One region of the Gordonia sp. PDNC005 genome, then DNA from elsewhere that is predicted to be linked to it. Evidence: riboswitches for the same ligand, from Rfam matches in the RefSeq annotation. Region 1 holds a riboswitch; the other holds the start of a gene.
What was found. Region 1 has a riboswitch for thiamine pyrophosphate ahead of JVX90_RS16985 (FAD-dependent oxidoreductase). Riboswitches for the same ligand answer to the same signal wherever they lie in the genome.
Positions count from the first base shown of each region.

Region 1 (6,146 bases):
GAGCGCCGTGTTCGCCTCGGAGTACGCCGTCGCGGTGCTTATGGTGCCCTCGCCGACGGTGAGCGCACGTGCTCCGGTGAAGTCGCCGTTGGTCAACAGTCGTGCGACTTCGACGTGTGCGGACCGCCACCGGACGACGGCCGACTTCACGTCTTCGAGACGGTCGGTGACTCCGGGATCGTCGGCGAGATCGGGATCGGCGCGCAGTGCGTCGGCCTCGGTTCGGATCTTGTCCATGGCGTCCATGAACGTGCGGTCGAGTTCGCCGGGATCCGACCGACGCACCAGCGACAGGGTCTCCGCCGAACGCGCCTGCTGGGTCAGAATCCGCATGCTGGTGAGGGTGTGCAGCGGGTCGGCGCCCGACACCTTGGCGGTGTTGGCCGCGGCGACCGACATCAGACCGGATGCGAGCAGCCACACCGTGCCCAGGATCATCGCCGTGAGCGCGGCGATCAACCCGATGTTGAAATGACGCCGTGTCCGTCTCGCGAGGTAGCGGCCTGTGGCCAGCAGCATGCCGATGATCAGGAACAGTGCGACGTACACACCCCACGGGGGGACCGTCAGTGTGCGCTGCGGTTCGGAGATGGCGGCCGACCGTTGCTCGTAGAGCCGTTGTGCCGCCGGCAGGATCGTGTTCTGCATCAACGACGACGCGACCGTCAGATACGCCGAGCCGACCGGGTAGCCGAGCCGGTTGTTCGTGCGTGCGGTCTCGACGAGCCCCGTGTAGGCGGGGATCTTCACCGCCAACGTGTTCAGGTCGGCGCGGGCCGACTCCTCGTCCTCGGTGTGTGGGGCCGCGCCTTCGCGGTAGCCGTCGGTCGCGGCGATCAGCGCCGTGGACGCCGTCGCGATCGAGTTCATGAAGTTCGCCCGCAGCTCGGGCGTTTCGCGGCCGCCGGAGATGAACGCCGAATTGGCGGACGCGTCGGCCACCGACAGCGAGCTGTAGAGGACTTCGGCGGCCTCGGCCTGCGGTTCACTCCGATCGATCAACGACGACAGGGTGGAACTGCGAGAGGTCAATGCAGCCGACGAGTACCACCCGGTGAGACCGCAGGCGACGATCATCGCGAGCAGGATGATGACCAGCTTCCCAGGCGTAGTCGTCGCGTAGAAACGCAGCGTCACCAGCGGGGATGCCACGCGCTCCCGAGTCATGGCGGCGATCTCCCTGCGGTCTGCGATCACCTGCCGCAGAGTGGGTCCCGGAGTGACCCGGTCGGGGATCACAGTCCGACCGGCATGCGAGAGCGCGGAGCGCACACCCGAAACCTGGCCGGTCACTTGCGGTCCCTTTCCCTCGGTTCAACCCAGCCTAGTCCGCAGCCCTTCGTCCGCATGGGAGGACCCGGTAGCGTGATGGGCGAGTCGGGCGATCACCCGCGGACGGCGAAGGAGACATCGTGCAGGGAGACGGCGACGGCTGGGTCTTCGACGCTGACGGACAGCGCTACTGGGGACGTCACGGTGCTGCGGGACTCCTGCTCACCGCACCCCTCGACGGAGGCGGCGACGGTGTCGCCGTGCTGCTGCAGCACCGTGCGGTGTGGTCGCACCAAGGCGGCACCTGGGGCCTGCCCGGCGGTGCCCGCGACTCCCACGAGACCGTCGAGCAGGCCGCCGTTCGCGAGGCGCACGAAGAGGCGGGCATCGCCGCGTCCGACCTCGAGGTGACCGACTCGGTGGTCACCCACCGGGCGTCGAGCGGATGGACGTACACGACGGTCATCGCTCGGACCGCACATCAGATCACGACCGTCGCCAACGGCGAGTCGGCGGAACTGCGCTGGGTGCCCTCCGCGTCGGTCGCCGACCTCCCCCTGCACCCGGGGTTGGCCCTGGCCTGGCCCGCGCTCGTGGATCGTCTCCGGTTCTGACCGTCTCCGATTCAGACCCTGAACAGCCAGTTGACTCGCTTCGCTCGCTCAAGGAAGCAGATACGGCTCAGCCTTTCGCGAGCTGATTGGCCCCGGAGATGAGCGCATTGACTGCTGACTCGTCGCCAGTCCGCCCGCGGCCGTAACTCCAGCAGCGGTCGCCGTCACGGTCGCAGAGGAGATACGTGATGATCTCCGCGCCTTCGGTCTGCTGGTAGAACGACATGATCTCGACGCCCGCGCCGATGTCGTAGAGCATCGACGTCATCGCGCCGATCGTGCCCGCCGCGGTCGCCTCGAGACTGACCGTGCGTGCGGCGACCGTCATGTGGGCGGTGCAGCGAACCATGTCGGCGGCGCCGGGCTCGACCCGAAGGTCGTCGAGGGCGATCGCGCCGGTCGGGGCGTAAGTGTTGTTGAAGCTGGCAGTGGTCATCGTGGCCGCCTCCGGTGGGAACCAGGCGGGCAGTCGGCGGACGCCGTGCCCGTACGGGGTCAACGATGTCGGGTGGATCTGAATGGAACGCATATCGTCGGTTCATTTCGGTCGAAGATTTCGTGACCGACGAAAGTGGTGGAAGACGACGAACCCGCAGCGGGGGGTCGGTCGAATCAGACCCCGCTGCGGCGGGTTACCAGGAGCTTCCACGTCATAGTGTCGACGAGCCTAGCACCGCACCGCGGAGAGCGGTAGCGGCCCCGCGTGGATCCGCTTCGTCAGTGATCGCACGCACCACAACGATGCGTGACGCGCCGGCGGCCGCCACATCGTGGACCAGGTCCAGATCGATTCCGCCGATCGCGAACCACGGTTTGCCGCCGGACTCCGAATGAGCGGCCCGCACCAGGCCGAGGCCGGTCGCGGCGCGGCCGGGTTTGGTGGGCGTCGTCCAGCACGGGCCGGTGCAGAAGTAGTCGACATCTGGGTCGGCGGCTGCCGCGCGCATCTGGTCCTCGTCGTGCGTGGAACGGCCGATGACGACATCGGGTCCGACGATGGCACGCGCCGCGGCCGGCGGCAGGTCGTCCTGCCCGATGTGGAGGACGTCGGCCCGCGCGGCGTGTGCGATGTCGGCGCGGTCGTTGACGGCGAGCAGAGCGCCGCCCGCGTGCACCACGCCCCGCATCGCGGCGAGGATCTCGAGTTCTTCCTTCGCGTCGAGTTCCTTGTCTCGGAGTTGCACGATGTCGACACCTCCGGCGACGGCTTCGGCGATGAAGTCGAGGAGGTCGCCGCGCTCGCGGCGGGCATCGGTGCACAGGTAGAGGCGGGCGTCGGCGAGAGCGGTGCGCGGGTCGGCGGGCATGGTGTCAACGGTAGGCTGGGCGGCGGAAGTGTGAAGACACGGGAGTCCGGGGCGCCGGGCTGAGAGTGCGACGCGGGCCGTCGCTGACCGTCTGACCTGATCCGGGTAATGCCGGCGAAGGGATGCATCGTGGGACGTGACCTCTCTGTTGTCGGCGGCGGAGTGATCGGGCTGTCGTGTGCGTTGGCGGCAGCAGATCGCGGCTGGTCGGTGACAGTGTTCGACGCCGGGACACAGCGCCGTGCCGCGCACGTCGCGGGCGGAATGCTCGGCTGTTTCGGAGAGACCAGGCCAGGTGAAGACGCTCTGCTCGCGGTGGCCGCGGAGTCGGCATCCGCTTGGCCGGACTTCCTGACTCGTCTAGGTGACCCCGCCGTTCGGGTCGCCGACGACAGCCTGTTGGTCGCCGCGTCGAGCGCCGATCTCGCAGAGCTCGACGACCAGGTCGCGTTCGTGCGCGCCCAGCTGCCGGATGCGACGATCAACGCCGAATCTGCGGCGGGAATGCGTCGTGTCGAATTCGCGCTCACTCGAAACACCGCGGGCGGATACCTCGCGACCGGGGAGGGCGCTGTCGACAATCGACGTCTGCTCGACGCGCTCAGGTCCGCTGCCGGGGGAGCGGGAGTCCGGTTCGTTGCTGCTGAAATCACCGACGCCGCCGCGGTCCCGGGCGATCAGGTTCTCGTAGCCGCGGGGTTGGGAACTCCGCAGGTAGCGTCCGTGGGGGAACTACCGATGCGCGGCGAGAAAGGCGAGATTCTTCGCCTGCGTCGCACTCGGTGGGCGGTGCCGCCGCCCGCTCGAGTGATCCGAGCCCGCTGGCACGGCAGACCACTGTACGTCGTCCCGCGTGCCGACGGAGTAGTCGTCGGCGCAACCCAGTACGAGGCCGTCGGGCCGGACGATCGTGCTCCGCAAGCAGGGGGAGTCGCGGACCTGCTCGCCGACGCGGGCGAACTGATGCCGGGCCTGCGTACCTACGAACTGGTGGAGACCGCGGCCGGGATCCGCCCGTCGTCCGTGGACGGACTTCCTGTGATCCGTCGGATCGACGACCGCGTGATCGTTGCGACCGGCCACGGCCGCAACGGAATAGCCCTCGCGCCGTGGACGGCGAACCGTGTCGCCTGCCTGCTTGCTTGAACCCTCAACGAAGGAGAATCCCGTGGAACTCACAGTCAACGGCGACACCGTCGTCCTCGACGGACCTGTCGACGTACCTGCACTGCTCGCGCACCTCGATCTGCCGGACACCGGCGTCGCTGTCGCCGTCAACGGTGTGGTGCGGCCGAAGACGCGTTGGGACGAAGAGATCGGCGCCTACGCCGAGGTCGACGTTCTGACGGCGGTGCAGGGTGGCTGACGGATTTGTCGTGGCGGGCCGCGAGTTCTCGTCACGGCTGATCATGGGCACCGGCGGGGCGTCGAACCTCGCCGTCCTGGAACGTGCACTCGTAGCCTCCGGCACTGAACTCACGACAGTCGCGATGCGTCGGGTGGATCCGACGGCCGGGACCGGCGTCCTCGACCTCCTGCGGAGGCTCGACATCGCGGTGCTCCCGAACACCGCGGGATGTCACACGACTGCCGAGGCCGTGCTGACCGCGCAGCTGGGCCGCGAGGCCGTCGAGACCGATCTGGTGAAACTGGAAGTTGTCGCCGACGACCGGACTCTGTTGCCCGACTCGCTTGAACTCGTCGACGCTGCGACCGCGCTTGTCGCCGACGGCTTCGTGGTGATGGCCTACACCAACGACGACCCGGTGCTGGCGCTCCGTCTCGAAGATGCGGGCGTCGCTGCCGTGATGCCGCTCGGTGCGCCGATCGGGACCGGTCTCGGGATCGCGAATCCGCACAACATCGAGATGATCGTGTCCCGCGCGAGTGTGCCGGTTGTCCTGGACGCGGGAATCGGGACCGCCTCCGACGCCGCACTCGCGATGGAACTCGGATGCGACGCAGTGCTTCTCGCGAGTGCCGTCACCCGCGCGGAGAATCCGGAGTTGATGGCGGAGGCGATGGCGCACGCGGTCAAGGCGGGGCGGCTCGCATCATGTGCGGGGCGCATCCCGAAGCGCTTCTGGGCGCAGGCGTCGAGCCCCGATCGCGACTGAGTCAGGCTTCCGACTGCTCGCGGCCGCGGCGCCAGCCGCCCTTCTCGGGTGGGGCCTCGCCGAAGTGGTCAGGGTCGCCGGTGCCGTACCAGGCGACGAGAACCGCTCCCACGACTGCGCCGACGAAGCCGACAACGGCCAGCCATCCGAGGCCTTCTCGCGCGGCGTCTCCGAGGAATGCGACGCCGATGAGACTGGGGCCCGCAGTTTCGCCGACCACCAGCAACGCGGTGACGCCGTTGACCGCTCCCACCTGCAGGGCGACGGTCTGAACGAAGAAGCCGACGGCGCCTGCGACGGCGATCGACCAGGCGGCGGGGTCCGTCAGTATCGTGACCAGGTCGAACGGCTCGAGTCCGTCGAGGACGCGCACCGCGATCGCGATGATGCCGAACAGCAGACCCGATGCGGCGCCGCCGACGATGGCCGCGTACTTGCCGAGTTTGTACACACCGATCAGGGCGATCGCCGCGACGATGAAGGTCGCGATCAGCAGACCCCAGTGGAAGTCGCGGGACGCCGCGTCGTGCGCGTGCGGGGATGACGAGACGCCGAGCATGAACAGCGACAGGACCACAAGCCAGATCGCTACCCAGTCGCGGGTGTGCAGCGTGATGTTCAGCAGCAGGGTGCCGAGGAGCGCGGTGACGACGAGGTTCGCCGCCACGATCGACTGTGCCAGGAACAACGGAAGGAAACGCGCCGCGAGTGCGCCGCCGCCGAAGCCGACGATCACCATCAGCGTGCCGAGAATGAATGCGGGGTCGGCGATGGTCGACATCGTCGACGAGACAGACGGCGCGGCGCCGCCCTCTTCGAGCGGGTGAACGTCGTTC
Region 1 is NZ_CP070351.1:3,520,825-3,526,970, reverse strand. It holds gene JVX90_RS17005 (hypothetical protein) at 1-1,293, opposite strand, end outside; gene JVX90_RS17000 (NUDIX hydrolase) at 1,413-1,886, shown strand; gene JVX90_RS16995 (hypothetical protein) at 1,954-2,415, opposite strand; gene thiE (thiamine phosphate synthase) at 2,537-3,193, opposite strand; TPP riboswitch at 3,222-3,333, shown strand; gene JVX90_RS16985 (FAD-dependent oxidoreductase) at 3,302-4,339, shown strand; gene thiS (sulfur carrier protein ThiS) at 4,362-4,559, shown strand; gene JVX90_RS16975 (thiazole synthase) at 4,552-5,310, shown strand; gene JVX90_RS16970 (EamA/RhaT family transporter) at 5,312-6,146, opposite strand, start outside.

Region 2 (6,146 bases), 820 kb from region 1:
TCCTCGACCTCTCCTGACTTCCCGCCCCTCCCCTTCGGAAGCTCGCCGCCTAGCGGAACGAGCCCGCCCCACTGCTCCCCGCAACAAGCTCGCCCCACTGCTCCTTACAACGAGCTCGCCGTACTGCTCCTTGAGCGAGCGGAGCGAGTCGAAAGGTGTTGACCCGCAAACCTTTCGACTCGCAAGCTCGCTCAAGGAGCAGTAAGAACGAGATCGCTCAAGGAGCAGTAGGAGCGAAACCGCTCAAGGAGCAAGAGGAGCGAAATTCACGCACGAAGCAGGAGATGCGAAACTCGCTAAGCGCATTGCGCACGGCTTCTCAACGAGCAGTGGGAGCGATCAGGCGAACGGCTTCCCGACGCGCCAGTACGCACGCGACTTCACGCCGCCGCGCCCGAGCTTGAAGTCCGCGCGGAACGCCGCGGTGACAGCACGGGTGCTCGCGGCGTCGAGCGCCACCCACGCGTGCGCGCCCGACGCGTCGAACGCCGCAGTCTTGACGGCCTCGAGGAGTCCCTGCCCGTCGCGCTCGCGGCGGACCCAGTGAACGGTGTCCTGTGAACGGGCACGCAGCGGCAGGTCACGGTCGTCGTCGTGGGTGTACTCGAACCAGAGAGTGGCAGCAACGCCGGTCCCGGTCGCAGTGAACGCGTCGAGCAGGGAGTTGACGGCGGCAAGCGAGGCGGTGTCGCCGGCGAGCAACCATTGAGTGGGAGCCGGGTCGGGCATGTCGAACTTGCTGACCATCACGGAGACGGACAGCTGGTCGCCGACCTCGGCGTTCTGCGCCCACCGAGCGGCCGGTCCGTCATGGAGGGTGAACTCGAGATGGAACGTGTCGGTCGCCGGGTCCGGATCCACAAGCGTGTATCCACGCTGGTGAAGGGCGCCGTCGGACGGGAACCATCCACGAACCCACATGGTCGGGTGCACGGGGATCTCGGCCAGCAGGCCGCCTCCGGTGAATCCGAGCCGCACGTAGTGCTCGGTGACCGTCTCCACGCCGGTCACGGTCAAGACGAAGTCGTCCGCGCGGAACGCCTTCATGATCGCGCCTTGCCAACCGCGCGACGGCTGCTTCTTCTCGCTCATACAGGCCCACCTCCTTAGATGAGGTAAGCCTAACCGACCCCTCAGGCGGGAGCGAGAGCAACTACGCCGGGATGCTCGTCGACGTATCGCTTGGTGAACGTGCACAACGGCCGGACACGCAGACCCTGGTCTCGCATGTACTCCATGGCATTGCCGGTGAGGCGGGTGGCCAGACCGTGTCCGGAGTATTCGTCGTACAGCACGGTGTGCAGGATGGTGGCCGTCTGTTCCCCAGCGTCGATGCGATAACCGAGGACCCCAACGAGATCGCCTGCCACCCAGAGTTCGAACCGCTCACGGTCGGGATTGTGGACGACTTCCGATATCTGCTGCAGCAACGACCGCGCCGAACGATGCGGCGGGTGATGACGATGGTTCCCGAGACGGTTCCTCAGATGCATGACACCTCCTGTGATGACAGTCACAACCTTACGGTCGCGTAACCATGTGTCGCAAGTCACATCAGTCACATCTGCATCACGTTTAAGCGTCAGCCCGGGCTCTGCCCGGAGCTCAGCGCCATGACGTACGCTGACCAACGTGCCCCTCTTCGCTCCGGCGAACAACGGCGAGCACACACAACTACACACGCGGGGGCTCTCACGATCCGAGGGCTGAGATGGCGACTGGCGGTCGTCGACCGCTCGAACCTGTCCGGGTAATGCCGGCGTAGGGAGGAGAAGTCATGGGCACACCCATGTCTGCAGACAGCGTCACCACAGGCCCGATCCAGGGCAGCACCAAGGAATACCTGCACGTCGACGAACTGCGTGTTCCGCAGCGCCGCGTGCACCTGACCAACGGCGAGCACCTCGACCTGTACGACACCTCGGGTCCGTACACCGATTCGACCGTTGTGATCGACGTCGAGGCCGGTCTGGAGAGAACCCGCGACACCTGGACCAGTCCCGCCCCCGTCGACGGTGTCGCCACCCAGCTCGCATGGGCTCGGGCGGGCGTGATTACCCCGGAGATGCGCTACATCGCCGCCCGCGAGGGCGTCGACGTCGAACTGGTACGCAGCGAAGTCGCGATCGGCCGCGCGGTGATCCCGGCGAACCGCAAGCACCCGGAGTGCGAACCGATGATCATCGGCAAGGCCTTCGCAGTGAAGGTCAACGCCAACATCGGCAACTCGGCGGTCACGTCGTCGATCGCGGAGGAAGTCGAGAAGATGGTGTGGGCCACCCGCTGGGGCGCCGACACCATCATGGATCTCTCAACGGGCAAGGACATCCACGTGACCCGCGAGTGGATCATGCGGAACTCCCCCGTTCCCGTCGGCACCGTGCCGATCTACCAGGCCCTGGAGAAGGTCAACGGCGATCCGACCAAGCTCACCTGGGAGATCTACCGCGACACGGTCATCGAGCAGGCCGAGCAGGGCGTCGATTACATGACAGTGCACGCGGGAGTCCTCCTGCGCTACGTGCCGCTGACCGCGAAGCGTGTCACGGGCATCGTCTCGCGCGGCGGATCGATCATGGCGGCGTGGTGCCTGGCTCACCACACCGAATCGTTCCTGTACACCCACTTCGACGAACTGTGCGAGATCCTGGCACGCTACGACATCACGTTCTCGCTGGGTGACGGCCTACGCCCCGGGTCGATCGCCGACGCCAACGACGAGGCCCAGTTCGCGGAGCTCCGCACCCTCGGCGAACTGACGAAGATCGCCAAGGGCCACGGCGTCCAGGTGATGATCGAGGGCCCGGGCCACGTACCGATGCACAAGATCGCCGAGAACGTCCGCCTGGAAGAGGAGTGGTGCGAGGAGGCGCCGTTCTATACGCTCGGTCCGCTCGCCACCGACATCGCACCCGCGTACGACCACATCACGTCGGCGATCGGCGCCGCGATGATCGCGCAGGCCGGTACCGCGATGCTCTGCTACGTCACCCCGAAGGAACACCTCGGACTGCCGAACAGAGACGACGTGAAAGTCGGCGTCATCACCTACAAGATCGCCGCACACGCCGCCGATCTGGCGAAGGCGCATCCACGGGCACAGGAGCGGGACGACGCCCTCTCGAAGGCGCGATTCGAGTTCCGCTGGACCGACCAGTTCAATCTTGCGCTCGATCCCGACACTGCCCGCGAGTACCACGACGAGACGATGCCCGCCGAACCGGCGAAGACTGCACACTTCTGCTCGATGTGCGGCCCCAAGTTCTGCTCCATGCGGATCTCGGCCGACGTCCGCGCCTACGCCGAGGAGAACAACCTCGTCACCGCGGACGACATCGATCGGAAGATCGCTCAGGAGATGGCCGCGAAGTCCAAGGAGTTCGCGGCCGCGGGCAACCAGGTGTACCTGCCGCTGACCGAGGTTTCGAATGACGGGGTCTCGAAGGAAGAGGTCGCCGCACCGTGACTGATCTGCTGCCCACCGCTGTCCCCGGCGATACGCCGGTCCGCGTCATGACGATCGCCGGGTCCGACTCCGGCGGCGGCGCCGGAATCCAGGCCGACCTTCGGACGTTCGCGCTCCTCGGGCTCCACGGCTGTGTCGCCGTGACCGCGGTGACCGTCCAGAACAGTCTCGGGGTCAGCGGTGTGCAGACGATCGACCCCGATGTGGTGGCCGCGCAGATCCGGACGGTCACCTCCGACATCGGGCTGATGGCCGTGAAGACGGGGATGCTGGCGACCGCCGAGATCATCTCGGCGATCGCCGACGCGTGCACCGAGGTCGGCATCGGCGGCGGAGGGGTGCCGCTGGTGGTCGACCCGGTGTGCGCGTCGATGCACGGCGACCCCCTGCTTGCGGCCGATGCCCTCGACACCCTGGTGGGACGCATGTTCCCACTGGCCGACATCGTGACGCCGAACCTCGACGAGGTTCGGCTCATCACCGGTATCGACGTCGTCGACGCCGACACTCAACGAGCGGCCGCACGAGCGCTGCGAGATCGTGGCGCACGGTGGGCGTTGGTGAAGGGCGGGCACCTTCGCGGCAGTGACCGCAGCCCCGACCTGCTGTTCGACGGTGACGACTACATCGAGATCGACGGACCTCGAATCGACACGGCGCACGATCACGGAGCAGGTGACACCCTCGCGGCCGCGATCTGTAGCGCGCTGGCCCACGAGTACTCGGTGCCCGACGCGGTGGCGTTCGCAAAGGGCTGGGTGACGCGCGGCCTGGAGTCCGCATACCCGCTCGGCGCAGGCCACGGCCCCGTCAATCCCCTCTGGCGCGTCGGCTGACCGACTCGCCGCCCCCGTGCCCAAGCGACTGTCCGCTGTTCCTTGAGCACGCGACTGTCCGCTGTTCCTTGAGCGAGCGGCTCTCCACTGTTCCTTGAGCGAGCGGCTCTCCACTGTTCCTTGAGCGAGCGGCTCTCCACTGTTCCTTGAGCGAGCGGAGCGAGTCGAAAGGCCAGCATCAACAACCAGGACGCCTTTCGACTCGCAAGCTCGCTCAAGGAGCGGTGGGCTCGACCGTCGCGCGAGAAGCAGGACGATCAGCGGTTCTGCTGGCGACGGATCTCGTTCTTGGCGAGGGAGTTCTTGTGAACCTCGTCCGGGCCGTCCGCGAAGCGGAGGGTGCGGATCGCCGCGTACGACTCCGCGAGCGGGAAGTCCTGCGACAGGCCACCTGCGCCGTGCGTCTGGATCGCCTTGTCGAGAATCCACTGGACGGTGCGCGGAGTGGCGATCTTGATCGCCTGGATCTCCGTGTGCGCACCCTTGTTGCCGACCGTGTCCATCAGCCACGCAGTCTTGAGGACCAGCAGCCGCAGTTGCTCGACGCGGACCCGCGACTCGGCGATCCAGTCGCGGATCACGCCCTGCTCGGCGAGCGGACGACCGAATGCGACGCGGTTCGACGCGCGGTCGCACATCAGCTCGATGGCACGCTCGGCGAGGCCGATCGCACGCATGCAGTGATGGATGCGGCCGGGTCCGAGACGGGCCTGCGCGATCGCGAATCCCGCACCTTCGGAGGCGATGATGTTCTCCACCGGGACACGGACGTCGGTGAACCGCAGTTCGGCGTGGCCGCCGTGGCTGTGATCGTCGTATCCGAACACCTCCATCGGACGGACCACTTCGAGCCCGGGAGTGTCCCGCGGAACGAGGACCTGGGACTGCTGCGCGTGGCGCGGGGCGTCCGGGTCGGTTTTGCCCATCACGACGAAGATCTTGGCGTTGGGGTTCATCGCGCCGGTGATCCACCACTTGCGGCCGTTGATGACGTACTCGTCACCGTCCCGCACGATCGACAGTCCGATGTTGGTGGCGTCCGAGCTCGCGACGTCGGGTTCGGTCATGGCGAACGCCGACCGGATCTGACCGTCCAGCAGCGGCTCGAGCCACTGGGCCTTCTGCGCGTCGGTGCCGAACTCGTTCAGCACCTCCATGTTGCCGGTGTCCGGAGCCGAGCAGTTGAACACGGCAGGCGCCAGGTGACCGCTGCGCCCGGTGATCTCGGCGATCGGCGCGTACTGCAGATTCGTCAGGCCGGCGCCGCCCTCTCCGGGCAGGAAGAAGTTCCAGTACCCACGGCTGCGGGCCTCGGCGCGCAGTTCCTGCAGGATCGGCATGGAGTCCCATGCCCACCGGTCGTCACCCGCGGCGAGCAGCTGATCGTGGAACACCTTCTCCGCCGGGTACACATGCGATTCCATGAACGCTGTGACACCCTCGACGAGTTCGGCGGTCTTCGCGTCGAATCCGAAATCCATCTCAGTTCTCCTTCAGTGCGGCCAGTCCGGCGTCGAGCAGCGGGAAGACGCCCGCACCGACGTCGGCGAAGCCTTCGCCGACTGTCTGCCCTTGACCGAACCGGTAATAGATGCCCTCGACGATGCCGGCGAGCTTGAAGCATGCGAGGGCGAGGTAGAAGCCGAAATCTCCGAGATCGCGGTGGCTCGCCGCGGCGTAGCGGGCAATCACCTCGTCTTCGGTGAGATATCCGGGAGCTTGGTTGACGTCACTGACCGCGCCCTGGGTGATGGCGGCGAAACGTCCGTAGACCAGCATCAATGCGAGATCGGTCAGGGAGTCGCCGATCGTCGCGAGTTCCCAGTCGATGACGGCGGCCGGTC
Region 2 is NZ_CP070351.1:75,438-81,583, reverse strand. It holds gene JVX90_RS00515 (exodeoxyribonuclease III) at 1-17, shown strand, start outside; gene JVX90_RS00510 (siderophore-interacting protein) at 340-1,092, opposite strand; gene JVX90_RS00505 (GNAT family N-acetyltransferase) at 1,134-1,493, opposite strand; TPP riboswitch at 1,673-1,782, shown strand; gene thiC (phosphomethylpyrimidine synthase ThiC) at 1,778-3,466, shown strand; gene thiD (bifunctional hydroxymethylpyrimidine kinase/phosphomethylpyrimidine kinase) at 3,514-4,302, shown strand; gene JVX90_RS00490 (acyl-CoA dehydrogenase family protein) at 4,560-5,783, opposite strand; gene JVX90_RS00485 (phosphotransferase family protein) at 5,785-6,146, opposite strand, start outside.
Region 2: another riboswitch for thiamine pyrophosphate. It lies ahead of thiC (phosphomethylpyrimidine synthase ThiC); the one in region 1 lies ahead of JVX90_RS16985 (FAD-dependent oxidoreductase).